DNA from 2 places in the Variovorax sp. LjRoot84 genome. Region 1 is predicted to be linked to the other one. Evidence: riboswitches for the same ligand, from Rfam matches in the RefSeq annotation. Region 1 holds a riboswitch; the other holds the start of a gene.
What was found. Region 1 has a riboswitch for S-adenosylhomocysteine ahead of ahcY (adenosylhomocysteinase). Riboswitches for the same ligand answer to the same signal wherever they lie in the genome.

Region 1 (8,452 bases):
GCCAGCAGGTCGTGGTCGAGAACAAGCCCGGCGCCGGCGGCACGCTGCCCGCGCAGGCGCTGCAGACCGCGCCTGCCGACGGCTACACCATCGCCCAGATCCCGCTCGGCGTGTTCCGCCTGCCCTACACGACCAAGATCAACTGGGACCCGGTCAAGGACATCAGCTACGTCATCAACGTCACCGGCTACGCCTTCGGCATCGTCGTGCCGGCCGACAGTCCGTTCAAGACATGGAAGGACTTCGTCGCCTATGCCAAGGCCAATCCCGGCAGGCTGACCTATGGCTCGACCGGCAACCTGACCAGCCCCCACCTCACGACCGAGCTGATCGCGCAGAAGGCCGGCATCGAGCTGCAGCACGTGCCCTACAAGGGCAGCGCCGACCTGATGCTCGCCGTGCTCAGCGGCCAGCTGATGGCTGCGGCCGACAGTACCGGCTTCGCGCCGCAGGTGGAGGCAGGCAAGCTGCGTGTGCTCAACACCTGGGGCGAAAAGCGACTGGCCAAGTTCCCCGATGCGCCGACGCTGAAGGAGCTGGGCCTGGACATCGTGCAGAACTCGCCCTTCGGCATCGGCGCGCCCAAGAGTACGCCGCCCGAGGTGGTGAAGAAGCTGCACGACGCCTTCAAGCAGGCGATGGAAGAGCCCAGCTACGTCGCATCGCTGGGCCGCTACGACATGCTGCCCATCTACATGAGCTCGGCCGACTACACGAAGTTCGCCCAGACCACCTTCACGCGCGAGAAGGCACTGATCGAGAAGCTGGGGCTCGCCAAGCCGCAGTGAGCGCCCCGTGACCGAATCGCTGCACGTCGTCTGCCCGCATTGCCACACGACCAACCGCGTGCGCAGTGCGCAGCTGGGGAGCGCGCCCGACTGCGGCAAATGCCACCGGCCGCTGTTCGTCGGCCACTCCACGGCGTTGGACGAAGCCGCCTTCGACCGCCATCTCGGCCGCAACGAGATCCCGATGCTGGTCGATTTCTGGGCGCCGTGGTGCGGCCCCTGCATCCAGATGGCACCCGCCTTCGAGCAGGCCGCCGCCCGGCTCGAGCCGCAGTTCCGCCTGGCCAAGGTCGACACCGAAGCTGTGCCGGCGCTGGGCGCGCGCTTCGGCATCCGCAGCATTCCCACCTTGGCGCTGTTCAGCGGCGGGCGCGAGATTGCGCGGCAGGCGGGCGCGATGGGTAGCGCCGACATCGTCCGCTGGGCGCAGGCGCAGCTTCGCTAGGCCGCTTCAGCGGCTGTCGAGCAGCGCGGCCGCCACTTGCGCGAAACCGGCGCCGCGCTCGCCGGCGCTGATGTAGCGCGGCAGCGTCGTCAGCTGCGGCTCGAAGCGGCGGATGTTGGCCACGCCCACGCTGTGCGGGAAGCGCTCGAACATCAGCACGTCGTTGGTCGAGTCGCCCACGTAGACCCAGCGATCGAGCTCGGCGCCCAGGTCGCGGCCGAAGAGCTCGCGCACGATCCAGCAGGCGCCGACCCACTTGTTGTGGTCGCCGAACCAGCCGTTGATGTGGATCGAGCTCACCGTCGCGTTCATGCCTTCGGCGCGCATGATCTGCACCGCCTGCGCGATCTGCGCTTCGCCCAGGTGCGCGAATTCGCTGTGGTCGATTGCGATGTCGGTCTCGCGGCCCGGCGAGTCGGTGGCGCGCCTGGCGCCCGACACTTCGCGCTCGACGCGCGCCAGGGCCTGCTGCATGCGTGCGAAGTTGGCGCTGCGCGTCGCGGCATCCTGGCGGTAGCGTTTGTCGAGCGCACCCGACGGTGAAGCCGCGAGCGCCACCGCGCCGTTCTCTGCAACGATCGCATCGACCGGCCAGACCGGCGCGAAGGGCTCGCTCCAGCCCACGGAACGGCCGGTGATCGCGATCACCGGCAGGCCAGCCGCCTTCAGGTCGTGCAGCGCCTGCAGCGCATCGGACGTGATGGCGCCCTCGGTGGTCAGCGTGTCGTCGATGTCGGTAAGGACGCCTGCGATTTGCTGGCGATCTTCAGTGGGCCATGCGCTCAGTGGGAGCATCAACCGGCCGTTTGAAGTGCAAGCCCCGCATGCTCGCGCAGCGGATGGAAATGGATCTTCGGGAAGCGCTCCTGCGCCAGCCGCACGTCGTAGGGTGAGGTGCAGAGGTAAGCCAGCGTGTTCGCTGCGTCGAGTGCCATGCGCGCCGGGTAGGCGTCGGTGAAGGCTCGCAGCTCGGCCGGCGTGTCGGCCGTGATCCAGCGCGCGCCGGTGTATTGGCAGCCTTCCAGCCGCACGTCGGCGTCGTATTCGGTCTTCAGGCGATGCTGCACCACTTCGAACTGCAGCTGCCCCACGGCGCCCAGCAGCATCGGCCCGCCGACCTCGGGCCGGAACACCTGGATCGCGCCTTCCTCGCCGAGCTGGGCCAGGCCCTGCTGCAGCTGCTTGGTGCGCAGCGGGTTCTTGAGAATCACGGTCATGAAGAGCTCGGGCGCGAAGAAGGGCAGGCCGGTGAACTGCAGCGAGGCGCCGTCGGTGATGGTGTCGCCCAACTGCACACCCCCGTGGGTGGTGAAGCCGACGATGTCGCCCGCATAGGCCTCTTCCACCGCCTCGCGGCGCTGGCTCATGAAGGTCACGACGCTGGTGGGGCGCAGCTCCTTCGCGGTGCGCTGCACCTTGAGCTTCATGCCCGGCGTGTACTTGCCCGAGGCCATGCGCACAAAGGCGATGCGGTCGCGGTGATTGGCGTCCATGTTGGCCTGCACCTTGAAAACGACGCCGGCGAAGTCCTTGTCTTCTGGCTGGATCTCCTTGACCACCGGCTGCCGGTTGACCAGCGTGGTGCTGGTGCGCGGCTGCGGCGGCGGCGCGAGGTCGACCAGCGCGTCGAGCACTTCCATCACGCCGAAGTTGTTGACGCCGGAGCCGAAGAACACCGGCGTCTGCTTGCCGGCGAGGAAGGCCACGCGGTCCCAGGTGGGCGAGGCGCCGGTGGCGAGCTCCATGCTCTCCATGGCGGTGTCGAACTCGTGACCGAAGCGCTTCTGCAGCGCTTCGCGCTCGGCCAGCGGCATGGCTTCGAAGTCCTGCGGCAGCCGTTCGCTGCCCGACTCGAACACCGTCATCGCCTGCGTGCGCAGGTTCACGATGCCGCCGAAGCTCTTGCCCTGGCCCACCGGCCAGGTCATCGGCACGCAGGGCATGCCGAGTTCGCGCTCGATCTCGTCGAGCAGCTCCAGCGGCTCGCGCACCTCGCGGTCCATCTTGTTGACGAAGGTGATGATGGGCGTGTCGCGCTGGCGGCAGACCTCGATCAGGCGGCGCGTCTGCGCTTCGACGCCGTTGGCCGCGTCGATCACCATCAGGGCCGAGTCGACCGCGGTCAGCACGCGGTAGGTGTCTTCGGAGAAGTCCTTGTGGCCCGGCGTATCGAGCAGGTTGATCACGTGCTCGCGGTAGAGCATCTGCATCACCGAGCTGGCCACCGAGATGCCGCGCTGCTTCTCGATCTCCATCCAGTCGGAGGTGGCGTGGCGCGAGGCCTTGCGCGCCTTCACCGAACCGGCGATCTGGATCGCGCCGGAGAACAGCAGCAGCTTCTCGGTCAGCGTGGTCTTGCCGGCGTCGGGGTGGGAAATGATCGCGAAGGTGCGGCGGCGGCGGGTTTCGGAGGCGAAGGTCATGGGGGTGAACGCGGAGCGCGCTCACGGGCGCGGGCTGCTGGCGGCAAAGCCCGCAATTTTAACGAGCCGTCACATCGGCGGCGTGAAGCCATTGCGCCCGACCAGCATGCGCAGCGCGGTGGGCTTGCCTTCCTTCACCTGCGCGGTGATCACCACCTTGGCGCCCGGCACCACCAGGGCCGCCTGGTCCGTATTGCCCGGCTTGAAGGTCACGACCGGCGTGCCGCGCGGCACGATGACGGTCTGCTCGCCGTCCTTGTACTTGAGCAGCAGCTTGTGGCCGCCCGGCGCTGAGGACGGCGCCGCTTCGAGCTGCGCCACGGTGGCGTTGGTCATCGTGCTCTGGGGCATCAGGTCCCAGGGGCGAAAGCCTTCGCCGGTCCCGCGCGCGGCCTCCGGAAACACAAGCACTTCCACGGCGCGCTGCGTGCCGTCGGGTTGCGGCACGGCGCCGGCGCCGACGAAGCTGCCCGGCTTGATGTCGGCCAGCGTGAGCGGAATGACTTCGGAGACGTTCATGTCGGCAGGGCGCACCATCGTGACGGTTTCGCCGCTGCGGTCCTTCACGGTCAGCGAATTCGCATCGGCACGCGCGATGACGCCGCGCACGCGCACGGTTTCCTGCGCCGCCGCCGCGGCGGACAAGGCAATCACGAACGATGCGGCAAAGAGCTTGACTTTGAACATGATGATGGGGCCGCGAGGGCGGCGGTTGGGGGGCGTTGCAGTCTAGGCCGATCCGCAAATCGCCGCTGGCGACGGAAAAGCGGCACGCGCTAAAATGCCGCTTCCGAGGAGCGTTGCAGCGCCGCCAGGCGTGAGGCTCGGACCCCTTCGCAACCACGCTCACCCGCTGTTCTCGCGGTGAGTCTCGTCCCCCGAACACAGCGGCATCATTCAAACTTGTTTTGGAGTCCACATGAGCGCCGTTCTCAAGTCCACCGCCGACCAGGCCATCGCCGATATCTCCCTTGCCGCCTGGGGCCGCAAGGAAATCCGCATCGCGGAAACCGAAATGCCCGGCCTGATGGCCATCCGCGAAGAATTCGCCAAGAGCCAGCCCCTGAAGGGCGCACGCATCACCGGCTCACTGCACATGACGATCCAGACCGCAGTGCTGATCGAAACCCTGCAGGCGCTGGGCGCCACCGTGCGCTGGGCCTCGTGCAACATCTTCTCGACGCAAGACCATGCCGCCGCCGCCATCGCGGCCACCAACACGCCGGTGTTCGCGATCAAGGGCGAGTCGCTCGAAGATTACTGGGACTACACCCACCGCATCTTCGACTTCGGTCCCAAGGGCTCGGCCGGCGAAGGCCCGAACATGATTCTTGACGACGGCGGCGACGCCACGCTCTTGATGCACCTGGGCCAGAAGGCCGAAAAGGACCAGAGCGTGCTGGCCAACCCGACCAGCGACGAGGAGCGCATCCTCTACGCGGCGATCAAGGCCAAGCTGGCCGTCGACGCGACCTGGTACACGCGCAAGTCGGCCGAGATCATCGGCGTAACCGAAGAGACCACCACCGGCGTGCACCGCCTGAACGAGATGAGCGCCAAGGGCACGCTGCTGTTCCGCGCCATCAACGTGAACGACTCGGTGACCAAGAGCAAGTTCGACAACCTCTACGGCTGCCGCGAATCGCTGGTGGACGGCATCAAGCGCGCCACCGACGTGATGATCGCCGGCAAGGTCGCCTGCGTGGCCGGTTACGGCGACGTGGGCAAGGGCTCGGCCCAGGCCCTGCGCGCGCTGAGCGCTCAGGTGTGGGTGACCGAGATCGACCCGATCAACGCGCTGCAGGCCGCGATGGAAGGCTACAAGGTCGTCACCATGGAGTACGCCGCCGACAAGGCCGACATCTTCGTGACCACCACCGGCAACCGCGACGTGATCCGCCACGAGCACATGGCCGCGATGAAGGACCAGGCGATCGTCTGCAACATCGGCCACTTCGACAACGAGATCGCCGTCGCCTCGCTCGAGAAGTACGAGTGGGAAGAGATCAAGCCGCAGGTCGACCACATCACCTTCCCGGACGGCAAGAAGATCATTCTGCTGGCCAAGGGCCGCCTCGTGAACCTGGGCTGCGGCACGGGCCATCCGAGCTTCGTGATGTCCTCGTCCTTCGCCAACCAGACCATCGCCCAGATCGAGCTCTTCACCAAGCCCGATGCCTACCAGGCCGGCAAGGTCTACGTGCTGCCCAAGCACCTCGACGAGAAGGTGGCGCGCCTGCACCTGAAGAAGGTCGGCGCGATGCTGACCGAGCTGACCGACGAACAGGCCGCCTACATCGGCGTGGACAAGAACGGCCCTTACAAGCCGGACACCTACCGCTATTGAGCGGAGCGCGTGCGCGCCGATCAGTTGCTCGTCGAACGCGGCCTGGCCGCCTCGCGCTCGCAGGCCGTGCGGCTGATCGCGGGCGGCCTGCGCTGGCGCGACGGCACGACCTGGCGCGTGGTCGGCAAGAACCGCGACGAGGTGCCGGAGACGGCCGAACTCGAGCTCGTCGATGCGGCCGAGGCGCGCTACGTCTCGCGCGGCGGGCTCAAGCTCGAAGGCGCGCTCGCTGCGAGCGGCATCGACGTGCAGCGCAAGCGCTGCCTCGACGTCGGCCAGTCGACCGGCGGCTTCACCGACTGCCTGCTGCAGCGCGGCGCCGCGCATGTGGTGGGCGTGGACGTGGGCCATGGCCAGCTGCATGCACGGATACGCGAGGATGCGCGCGTGACCGCCGTCGAAGGCGTCAATGCGCGCACGCTCGACGCGTCCGCCTGGGCCGATGCTTCGCCCGACTACACGCATTTCGATCTGATCGTCGGCGATCTCTCGTTCATCTCGCTCACGCTGGTGCTGCCCGCGCTGATACCGCTTCTCACACCGGCCGGTGAACTTCTGATGCTGGTCAAGCCTCAATTCGAGTTGCAGCCGGGACAGGTCGGCAAGGGCGGCATCGTGCGCGATGTGGCGCTTTTTGCAGTGGTCGAACAGCGCCTGCGCACGGCGTGCGCGGAGCTCGGCCTGCGCGTTGCAGCGTGGTTCGACAGCCCGATCACGGGCGGCGACGGCAACCGCGAATTCTTCATCCATGCCGTTCGTGCGAACGGCGAACCAGGAGCCGGCCGTGCGCCTTCCGTTGAGCTTTGAATTCTTTCCGCCGAAGACGCCCGAAGGCGCGGCCAAGCTGCGCACCGTGCGCCAGCAGCTCTACGTGCGGCAGCCCGAGTTCTGCTCGGTGACCTACGGCGCCGGCGGCTCGACGCACGAGGGCACCTTCGGCACGGTGCGCGAGATCCTCGGCGAAGGTGTCGATGCCGCCTGCCATTTCTCCTGCATCGGCGCCACCCGCAGCACGGTGCGCGAGCAGCTGGCGGAGCTCAAGGCCATGGGCGTCAAGCGCCTGGTCGCGCTGCGCGGTGACCTGCCGAGCGGCTACGGCATGGGCGGCGAGTTCCACTATGCGAGCGATCTCGTCGCCTTCATCCGCGAAGAGACCGGCCGCGATTTCCATATCGAGGTCGCCTGCTATCCCGAAGTGCATCCGCAGGCACGCTCGCCCGAAGCGGACTTGCAGGCCTTCGCGGCCAAGATGCATGCGGGCGCCGACTCGGCGATCACGCAGTACTTCTTCAGCCCCGAGGCCTACTTCCGCTTCGTCGACGAGGCACGCAAGCTGGGGCTCGCGGCGCCGATCGTGCCGGGCATCATGCCGATCACGAGCTCGACCCAGCTGATGCGCTTCTCGGATGCCTGCGGCGCCGAGATCCCGCGCTGGATCCGGCTGCGGCTGCAGGGCTTCGGCGACGACATGGCCTCGATCAAGGCCTTCGGTCTCGACGTGGTGACCGAGCTCTGCGCGCGCCTCGCCAGCGGCGGCGCGCCGGCGATGCACTTCTACACGATGAACCAGTCGGTGGCGACGCTCGCGTTGCTGGAGCGGCTGGGCTGGGACGAATGAGGTCGCGCCGCCTCGCCGGACGGCTGGCGCTCGTCGCCGCCGCCGTCTGGCTGGCGGGTTGCACCACGCCGCGCTCGTCCTCGCCCGGCGAGGGCGCGCAGGGATTGCGGCCGCTGGCGCGGCAGCCCGCGCTGCCGCCCGGCGCGCCGCCGCGTTCGCAGGTGCCTTCGGCGCGCTATGACCTCGCGGGGCCGGGTGCCGACGAATTGCCGGACGACGGCGCACCGGGCGACGCGGGCCCGCGCGAAATCTTCGAGCGCGGCGGCGCTTCCTGGTACGGCATCCAGTTCCACCAGCGCAAGACCGCGAACGGCGAGCGCTTCGACATGACGGAGCTGACGGCCGCGCACAAGACGCTGCCCTTCAACACCCGCGTCTGCGTGCGCAGCCTGGTGAACGGGCGCGAGGTGCTGGTCCGCATCAACGACCGCGGGCCGTATGCCTCGGGCCGCATCATCGACCTGAGCCGTGCCGCGGCCGAATCGATCGGCATGCTGGGGATGGGCATCAAGCAGGTTGCGTTGTCGATCATGGACAAGAACGGCGCGCGCTGTGCCGGCGCGGTGGTCGAGGCGAATGGGGCAGCGGACGTGGCGCCGGCTGCCGAAGCGCCTGCCAAGAAGCCTCCTGCGGCCAGACGAAGCCGCGAAGTGCCGCCGCGCCAGCGGCGCTGAAGCGCGTCGCGGCAGTCGGCTCAGCCGCCGCTCTCGAGCGAGGAAGCCGCGTGGCGATCCTGGCCGAGGCGCTGCGCCATCTGCGGCAGCGCGGGCTCGAGCAGCGCCTTCAGCGTGTAGGGCGGATTGATCAGGAACATGCCGCTCGCCGGCAGGC
Region 2 (8,452 bases), 670 kb from region 1:
AGTAGGTCGCCTCAGGATGGCTCAGGTAGAAGCCGCTGACACTGGCGGCGGGCATCATGGCGAGGCTCTCCGTCAGGGTCATCCCAATGTCCGCGCAGTTCAGGAGGTCGAACATCGGCCGCTTCACGCTGTGGTCGGGGCAGGCCGGATAGCCCGGCGCGGGGCGGATGCCGCGGTACTTCTCGCCGATCATGTCCTCGTTGCTCAAGCCCTCGTCGGGCGTATAGCCCCAGAGATCGGTGCGCACGCGGTGATGCAGCGCTTCGGCGAAGGCCTCGGCCAGCCGGTCGGCCAGCGCCTTGAGCATGATGGCCGAGTAGTCGTCGAGGTCGTCGACGAAGTACTTCTCCTTCTTCTCGACGCCGAGCCCGGCGGTGACGGCGAACATGCCGACGTAGTCCTTCAGGCCGCTCTCGCGCGGCGCGACGAAGTCGGCCAGGCAGCGGCTCGGGCGCATGACGCCTTCGATGGCCTGCTTCTCGGTCTGCTGGCGCAACCCGTACCAGGTGAGCGCGGCTTCGGTGCGCGATTCGTCGGTGTAGAGCACGATGTCGTCGTCGTTCTCGGTGTTGGCGGGCCAGAAGCCGATCACGCCGCTGGCGCTGAGCCAGCGCCCTTCGATCAGCCGCTTGAGCATGCGCTGGCCGTCGGCATACACGCGCACGGCCTCGGTGCCGACCACCTCGTCCTTCAGGATCGCCGGGAACGGGCCCGCGAGGTCCCAGGTCTGGAAGAACGGCCCCCAGTCGATGTACTTCGCGAGCTCGGTCAGGTCGAAGTTCTTGAACACGCGCCGGCCGATGAACTTCGGCACCGGCGGCAGGTAATTCGACCAGGCTATCGGCGTCTTGTTGGCGCGCGCCTTCGCCAGCGGCCACAGCGGCGTCTGCTTCTTGTTGGCGTGCTGGTGGCGGACCTTGTCGTAGTCGGCGTTGATCTCGTCGATGTAGGCCGCCGCCTGGTCGGACAGCAGCGACTGCGCCACGCTCACGCTGCGCGAGGCATCCGGCACGTAGACCACCGGCCCTTCGTAGTGCGGCGCGATCTTCACCGCCGTGTGCACGCGGCTGGTGGTGGCGCCGCCGATCAGCAGCGGGATCTTCTTGATGCGGAAATGCTCGTCCTTCTGCATCTCGCCGGCGACGTATTGCATCTCCTCGAGGCTGGGCGTGATCAGGCCCGACAGGCCCACGATGTCCGCGCCCTCGACCTTGGCGCGCGCCAGGATCTCGTGGCACGGGACCATCACGCCCATGTTCACCACCTCGAAGTTGTTGCACTGGAGCACGACGGTCACGATGTTCTTGCCGATGTCGTGCACGTCGCCCTTGACGGTGGCGATGATGATCTTGCCCTTGGTGCGCACGTCGCGGCCCGCGGCTTCGTCCTGGCGCTTCTCTTCCTCGATGTAGGGAATGAGGTGGGCCACGGCCGACTTCATCACGCGCGCCGACTTCACCACCTGCGGCAGGAACATCTTGCCCTGGCCGAACAGGTCGCCGACGATGTTCATGCCGTCCATCAGCGGGCCTTCGATCACGTGCAGCGGCCGGCCGCCCTTGGCCAGGATCTGCTGGTAGGCCTCTTCGGTGTCCTCGACGATGAAGTCGGTGATGCCGTGCACCATCGCATGCGAGAGCCGCTGGTTCACGTGCACCGGGTGCTCGGGCGTGCCGCGCCACTCGAGCTTCTTGCTCTCGTCCTTGGCGCCGCTCTTGGCGGTTTCGGCCACTTCGACCAGGCGCTCGCCGGCGTCGGGGCGGCGGTTCAGCACCACGTCTTCCACGCGCTCGCGCAGCTCGGGTTCGAGGTCGTCGTAGACGCCCACCATGCCGGCGTTGACGATGCCCATGTCCATGCCCGCCTTGATCGCGTGGTAGAGGAACACGGTGTGGATCGCTTCGCGCACCGGGTCGTTGCCGCGGAAGCTGAAGCTCACGTTCGAGACGCCGCCCGACACCTTGGCGCCCGGCAGGTTTTCCTTGATCCAGCGCGTGGCGTTGATGAAGTCGACCGCGTAGTTGTTGTGCTCCTCGATGCCGGTGGCGATCGCGAAGATGTTGGGGTCGAAGATGATGTCCTCGGGCGGGAAGCCGATCTCGTCGACCAGGATGCGGTAGGCGCGCTCGCAGATCTCGATCTTGCGTTCGTAGGTGTCGGCCTGGCCCTGCTCGTCGAAGGCCATCACGACCGCGGCCGCGCCGTAGCGGCGCAGCAGCGTCGCGTGGTGCTTGAACTGGGCCTCGCCCTCCTTCATGCTGATCGAGTTGACGATGCCCTTGCCCTGGATGCAGCGCAGGCCGGCTTCGATGACCTCCCACTTGGAGCTGTCGATCATGATCGGCACGCGCGCGATGTCGGGCTCGCTGGCGATCAGGTTCAGGAAGCGCACCATTGCGGCCTTGCTGTCGAGCATGGCCTCGTCCATGTTGATGTCGATCACCTGCGCGCCGTTCTCGACCTGCTGGCGCGCGACCGCCAGCGCTTCCTCGAACTGGCCGTTGAGGATCATGCGGGCGAAAGCCTTGGAGCCGGTGACGTTGGTGCGCTCGCCGATGTTGACGAAGAGCGTGCCTTGGCCGATCTGCACCGGCTCGAGGCCGGACAGCTTCATCGGAGGAACCGGGAGAACAGGGACGGAAGACGGATCGGAGGACATGGGCTCACCTGCGGAACGTGGGTCAGGCGAGCGTCGTTGCAAGCCCAAGCCTGACGCGGACGCTTCGGATGGAAGGTACCGCGCTGCAACGCTCCTTGGGAGCCGCGGATTTTACGCCGGCTGGGCCACGCCGGCGGCCGATGCGGGCAGGCCGAACAGCAGGTCGAAGGCCCAGTTGAAGACGAAGGTGTAGACCAGGAAGAACACCACCAGGCCCAGGTCCATCACCAGCGCCTGCCACAGGCTCACCTCCATCCACCAGGCGAAGACCGGCACCAGGAAGGCGACCAGGCCGCCCTCGAAGCCGATCGCGTGGGCGACGCGGCGGCGCAAGCTGCGGCCGCGCACGGCCTGGCGCGACTCCCAGCGCTCGAACAGGGTGTTGAAGGCGAGGTTCCAGAGGATCGCGATGACCGAGGCGATGACGGCCAGCACGCCCGAGTGGCCCATGCCCTGCCCCGACATCAGCGCCAGTCCGGCGCTGGCCGCGACGATGGCGAGACCTTCGTAGAGCGTGATGTAGACGACGCGGCGCTTGAGCCCTTGCATGAAATCTTCCTGTTTGGATTGGCGGTTTGGCCCCTACTTTATGTGCGCTCATCTGATATAAAAAGTCATCTTCTTTCAGAATTATTGAAAGGCCGTTGCCATGAGTTTTTCCAGCGACAACGTGCACGTGTTTCTGGCCGTGCTCGACCACGGCTCCTTCTCGGCCGCCGCGCGGGCGCTCGGCCGCGTGCCCTCGGCGGTGAGCATGGCGATCGCGAACCTCGAGGCCGAGCTGGACCTGCCGCTCTTCGACCGCGGCGGCCGCGAGCCCCAGCCGACGGCCGCGGCGCGTTCGCTGGAGCCGCAGGCGCGGCTGCTCGCCGCGCAGCTCAAGCAGCTGCAGGTGCAGGCGCTGGCGCTGACGCAGGGCCTGGAGAACCGGCTCACGCTCGCGATCGCGCCCGAGCTGCTGGCCGCGCCGTGGAGCGCGCCGCTGGCCGCGCTGGCGCGGGAATACCCGCTGCTGGAAGTCGAGGTGCTGGCGGCGCCGCAAGCCGATGCGCTGGCGCTGCTGCACAGCGGCCGCGCGCAGTTGGCGCTGGTCTTCGAGCGGCCCAGCCTCGACGGCCGCGAGGGCTTTCAGGAAGTGGCCAGCGACACCATGGTGGCCGTGATGGCGCCCGACCATCCGGTGCTGGCCGCGGCCGGCGGCCGGCTGCGCGAGGAGCACCTGACGACCACGCGCCAGATCGTGGTGGCCGGGCGCGATCTCGCGACCAGCGACCCGCGCTTCGTCTTTGCGCGCCATGTCTGGCGCACCGACAACGCCTTGGCCGCGCTGAGCCTGATCACGGCCGGCCTGGGCTGGGGCTGGCTGCCGCGCAATTTCGCGCGGCCGCACGTGGCGGCCGGCGCGCTGGTGGAGATTCCGTTCGAGAACCTGTCGAACGGGCTCGACCTGTGGGTCGACGTGGTGTGGTCGCGCGAGCGCCCGCTGGGCCTGGGCGCGCAGCGCTTCGTCGCGCTGATCGCGCGCAAGAAAAAGCCCTAGAGCGCTACAGGCCGCCGCCTGGCCTGCTGTCCCCCGGCGTCGTGCCGGGCGGCGCGCGGTTGATCCGGTCCAGTTGCCTTTGCCGCGCCTCGGCGCCGGGCAGGGCAGCCGGCGGACGAACGCCCGGCTGGCCCGGATTCATGGCCGGCGGACGTCCCGGATGCACGTCCGGTGGACGACCCGGATGCACGTCCGGTGGACGACCCGGATGCACGTCCGGCGGTCGGCCCGGATGCACGTTCGGCGGGCCGGCGTGCTCCGGCGGTCGGAAACCGCGGTCGGGACGCGGCGGCCGGACACCGTGATCCGGCGGTGGCTGCTGCCCTGGCGAAGGCCGCCAGCCCGGCTGCGGCTGCGGACGGAAGCCCGGTCCCGGATGCGCGTAGCCGGGGTCGCGCCACGGATTGGGCCGCCAGTCCGGCCGCGGCGCCGGCACCGGGCGCCAGCCGGCGACGGGCGGCGGCGGATGGTGGTCGCCCCACCAGCGCCGCTCGCCGTACCAGGGGCGGTCGCGGTAGTGGTTGCTCCAGTAGTTGCCGATCGTGAAGCCGACGATCGGCACGCCGATGATGGCGCCGTAGGTGGCCAGGGGCACGCGCCGGTCATCATCGTAGGCGTAGTCGATGTTGGCGGCATAGACCCAGCCGCGCAGCCCGTCGGGCAGCACCACGTCGCACCATGCATAGCCGCTGGTGCAGCCGAGCACCTCGAAGGGCTGGCCATGGCCGAGTCGCGCCACCAGCGGGTAGTCGCCCGAGGGGCCAGCACGCAGATTGACCGTGCCGCGGGCGAAGGCCTCCTGCGCCGCCGCGGCGACCGGCAGAACCAGGGCGATGGTGCCGATGCCGATCCATCGCTGGACGAGCTTGTTCATGGGATGTTCCTTTGCGCTCAGGCTACGCGCGCTCGACATGTTGTCAATCAGCCACGGCCTACCCTCAGCAACGGCCAGCCGCGCAAAGACGTGCACCGCCAGGGTGCTTCTTTACCTCAGGCCGCTTCGGGATACGCGGCCGCGCGATGCAGCGTGCGCCCCGCGAGCGGCGCCACCGAGCGCCCGATGGCGGCAATGTGGTCGGGCGTGGTGCCGCAGCAGCCGCCGACGATGTTGACCAGCCCCTCGGCCGCGAACTCGTGCAGCAGGCGCGAGGTGACCTCGGGCGTTTCGTCGAAGCCGGTTTCGCTCATCGGATTGGGCAGGCCGGCGTTGGGGTAGCAGCTGATGAAGGTGTCGTCGGCCACGCGCGCCAGTTCCTGGATGTAGGGCCGCATCAGCGCCGCGCCCAGCGCGCAGTTGAGGCCGATGGCCAGCGGCCGCGCATGGCGCACGCTGTGCCAGAAGGCGGTCACGGTCTGGCCGCTGAGGATGCGGCCGGAGGCGTCGGTCACGGTGCCGCTGATGACGAGCGGCAGGCGCTCGCCGCTGGCCTCGAAGTACTCGTCGATCGCGAACAGCGCGGCCTTGGCGTTGAGGGTGTCGAAGATGGTTTCGACCAGCAGCACGTCAGCGCCGCCTTCGACCAGCGCCTCGACCTGCTCGTAATAGGACGCGCGCAGCTCCTCGAAGCTCACGTTGCGCGCGCCGGGGTCGTTCACGTCGGGGCTGATGCTGGCGGTCTTGGGCGTCGGGCCGAGGGCGCCGGCCACGAAGCGCGGTTTGTCGGGCGTGCTGAACTTGTCGCAGGCGGCGCGCGCGATGCGGGCCGATTCGAGGTTCATCTCGCGCGCCAGCTCGGCCATCTTGTAGTCCTCCTGCGCGATGCGGGTCGCGCCGAAGGTGTTGGTCTCGATCAGGTCGGCGCCGGCGGCCAGATAGCCTTCGTGGATGTCGCGGATCACGTCGGGGCGGGTCAGCGAGAGCAGCTCGTTGTTGCCCTTGACGTCGCGCGGAAAGTCCTTGAAGCGCTCGCCGCGGTACTGGGCCTCGCTGAGCTTGAAGCGCTGGATCATCGTGCCCATCGCACCGTCGAGGATGGCGATGCGTTCGGCCAGGATGCCGGGCAGTTGCTGGGCGCGGGTGTAGACGAGGGGCTTCATGCCCCGGATTGTAGAAAGCGCGCCATGGCCCGGCCCGTGGGCGGTTATCGGTTCTATTGCTCGACGAAATCGAGCACCGCCTCGATCATGCGCCGCACCTGCGGCTGCACGCCGGCCGCGACTTCGGGCAGGTAGTCGAAGGGCAGCTTCTCCTGCATGTAGCTCGCCTGCGTCATTTCGAGCTGTACCGCGTGCACGCCGGCGGCCGGGTTGCCGTACTGGCGCGTGATGTGGCCGCCCTTGAAGCGGCCGTTGAGCGCCACGGTGTAGGCCGGGTTCGAGGTCGCGATGCCGAGCAGCGCGGCGGCCAGCGCCGGATCGCAGCTCGCGCCGTCAGCGCTGCCGAGATTCAGGTCGGTCAGCCGGCCCTCGAAGAAGCGCGGCAGCACCGAGCGGATCGAGTGCGCATCCCACAGCGCGATGGTGCCGTGGGCGGCTTTCAGGCGGTCGAGCTCGGCCTGCAGCTGCCGGTGGTAGGGGCGCCAGATCGCGTCGACGCGCGCTGCGATCTCGGCCTCGCCGGGCAGGTCGCCGGCGGCGTAGAGCGGGGTCTTGTCGAAGGTATCGACCGGGCACAGGCCGGTGGTGTCTTGACCGGGGTAGAGGTTCTGGTTGTCCGGCGGGCGGTTCAGGTCGACCACATAGCGCGAATGGGTGGCGACCAGCACCGAGGCGCCGAGCTCGTCGGCGAAGTCGTAGAGGCGCTCCAGATGCCAGTCGGTGTCCGGCACGTGGCGCGCCTCCTCGGTGAAGCGCGCCGCCAGCGCCGGCGGCACATGCGTGCCGACATGCGGCATCGAAATCAGCAGCGGGCGTGTGCCCTGCCGGAATCGGAAAGCGGGTTCGGTGGTTTCGAAGCTCATGGTGTTGTGAGAAGTTGCGTGCGCGCGGCGATGAACGCAGCCGCCGCTTGGGAATGAAGAGGATGGCGCCCGGCCGACACGCGCGGCCGGCCCGCGACCCGAACCGTGTCGACGGCACTGCTGCGATGGCTCGCGAACACATGGGCCGAGAGCATGTCGGCGGCGGACAGGCCGGCCAGCGACGGATGCGCAGCATCCAGCACCACGAAGTCGGCCTGCTGGCCGGGCGCGAGCCCGGCGACTGCGCGGCCCGATGCCTGCGCCCCGCCCTGCACGGCCGCCAGCGTCATCGCGCTCGCCACCGAAGGCTCGCCCGCATCGGCGCCGACATTGCGCTGGCGGGTCGCCAGCCGCTGGCTGTATTCGAGCATCATCAATTCCTCGGCCGCGTTGACGCAGGCGTGGCTGTCCGAGCCCACGCCCCAGCGGCCGCCGGCCCCGCGCCAGGCGCCGAAATCGAAAATGCCGTCGCCGAGGTTGGCCTCGGTGGTCGGGCACAGGCCCGCGACTGCGCCGCTCGCGGCGGCGCGCCGGTACTCGGCCGCATCCATGTGCGTGGCATGCACCAGGCACCAGCGCGCATCGACCTTGGCGTGGTCCAGCAGCCAGGCGACCGGGCGCTGGCCGCTCCAGGCCAGGCAGGCATCGACTTCGGCGGTCTGCTCGGCGATGTGGATGTGGACGGGCGCCGTGGCATCGATCGCATCCAGGCCCGCCAGCGCCTCGCGCAGGCCCTCGGGCGGCACGGCGCGCAGCGAGTGCGGCGCCAGGCCCAGCCGCGCGCCCTGCGCTTCGCACAGCGGGCGCAGGCGCTCGAGCAGGCGCAGCATCGAATCGGTAGCGCGAATGAAGCGGCGCTGGCCCTCGTTCGGCGGCAGGCCGCCGAAGCCGCTGGCCTGGTAGAGCACGGGCAGCAGCGTGAGGCCGATGCCGGTGCGCTCGGCCGCGCGCAGCAAAGCGAGCGCGAGTTCGGCGTCGTCGGCATAGGGCGTGCCGTCGGGCGCGTGGTGCAGGTAGTGGAACTCGCAGACCGCGCTGTAGCCGGCTTCGAGCATCTCGATGTAGAGCCAGGTCGCGATCGCCTCGACCTGCGCGGGCGAGATCTGCGCGGCGAAGCGGTACATCAGCGTGCGCCAGCTCCAGAAGCTGTCCTGCGCCGCGCCGCGGAATTCGGTGAGCCCGCCGAAGGCGCGCTGGAAGGCATGCGAGTGCAGGTTGGGCATGCCGGGGATCAGGGGGCCTGCGGACACGGGCACGTCCCGGGGCGCCACGGCATCGGGCTGCACCTGCGTGAGCCGGCCCGCATCGTCCCAACTCAGCAGCACGTTGCGGCGCCAGCCGGTGGGCAGCAGC

Region 2: linked by a shared signal. The riboswitch ahead of metH (methionine synthase) and the one ahead of ahcY (adenosylhomocysteinase) in region 1 are both predicted to bind S-adenosylhomocysteine.

What each region holds. Positions count from the first base shown of each region.
Region 1 is NZ_CAXUTE020000001.1:951,817-960,268, forward strand. It holds gene ACSQ9I_RS04760 (tripartite tricarboxylate transporter substrate binding protein) at 1-788, shown strand, start outside; gene trxC (thioredoxin TrxC) at 796-1,233, shown strand; gene ACSQ9I_RS04770 (HAD-IIB family hydrolase) at 1,240-2,028, opposite strand; gene ACSQ9I_RS04775 (peptide chain release factor 3) at 2,028-3,656, opposite strand; gene ACSQ9I_RS04780 (hypothetical protein) at 3,726-4,343, opposite strand; S-adenosyl-L-homocysteine riboswitch at 4,444-4,511, shown strand; gene ahcY (adenosylhomocysteinase) at 4,576-6,003, shown strand; gene ACSQ9I_RS04790 (TlyA family RNA methyltransferase) at 6,013-6,810, shown strand; gene metF (methylenetetrahydrofolate reductase [NAD(P)H]) at 6,788-7,621, shown strand; gene ACSQ9I_RS04800 (septal ring lytic transglycosylase RlpA family protein) at 7,618-8,295, shown strand; gene ACSQ9I_RS04805 (23S rRNA (adenine(2030)-N(6))-methyltransferase RlmJ) at 8,316-8,452, opposite strand, start outside.
Region 2 is NZ_CAXUTE020000001.1:276,987-285,438, reverse strand. It holds gene metH (methionine synthase) at 1-2,659, opposite strand, end outside; S-adenosyl-L-homocysteine riboswitch at 2,681-2,760, opposite strand; gene ACSQ9I_RS01465 (PACE efflux transporter) at 2,771-3,208, opposite strand; gene ACSQ9I_RS01460 (LysR family transcriptional regulator) at 3,309-4,199, shown strand; gene ACSQ9I_RS01455 (SH3 domain-containing protein) at 4,204-5,073, opposite strand; gene ACSQ9I_RS01450 (homocysteine S-methyltransferase family protein) at 5,190-6,236, opposite strand; gene hutG (N-formylglutamate deformylase) at 6,290-7,099, opposite strand; gene ACSQ9I_RS01440 (formimidoylglutamate deiminase) at 7,096-8,452, opposite strand, start outside.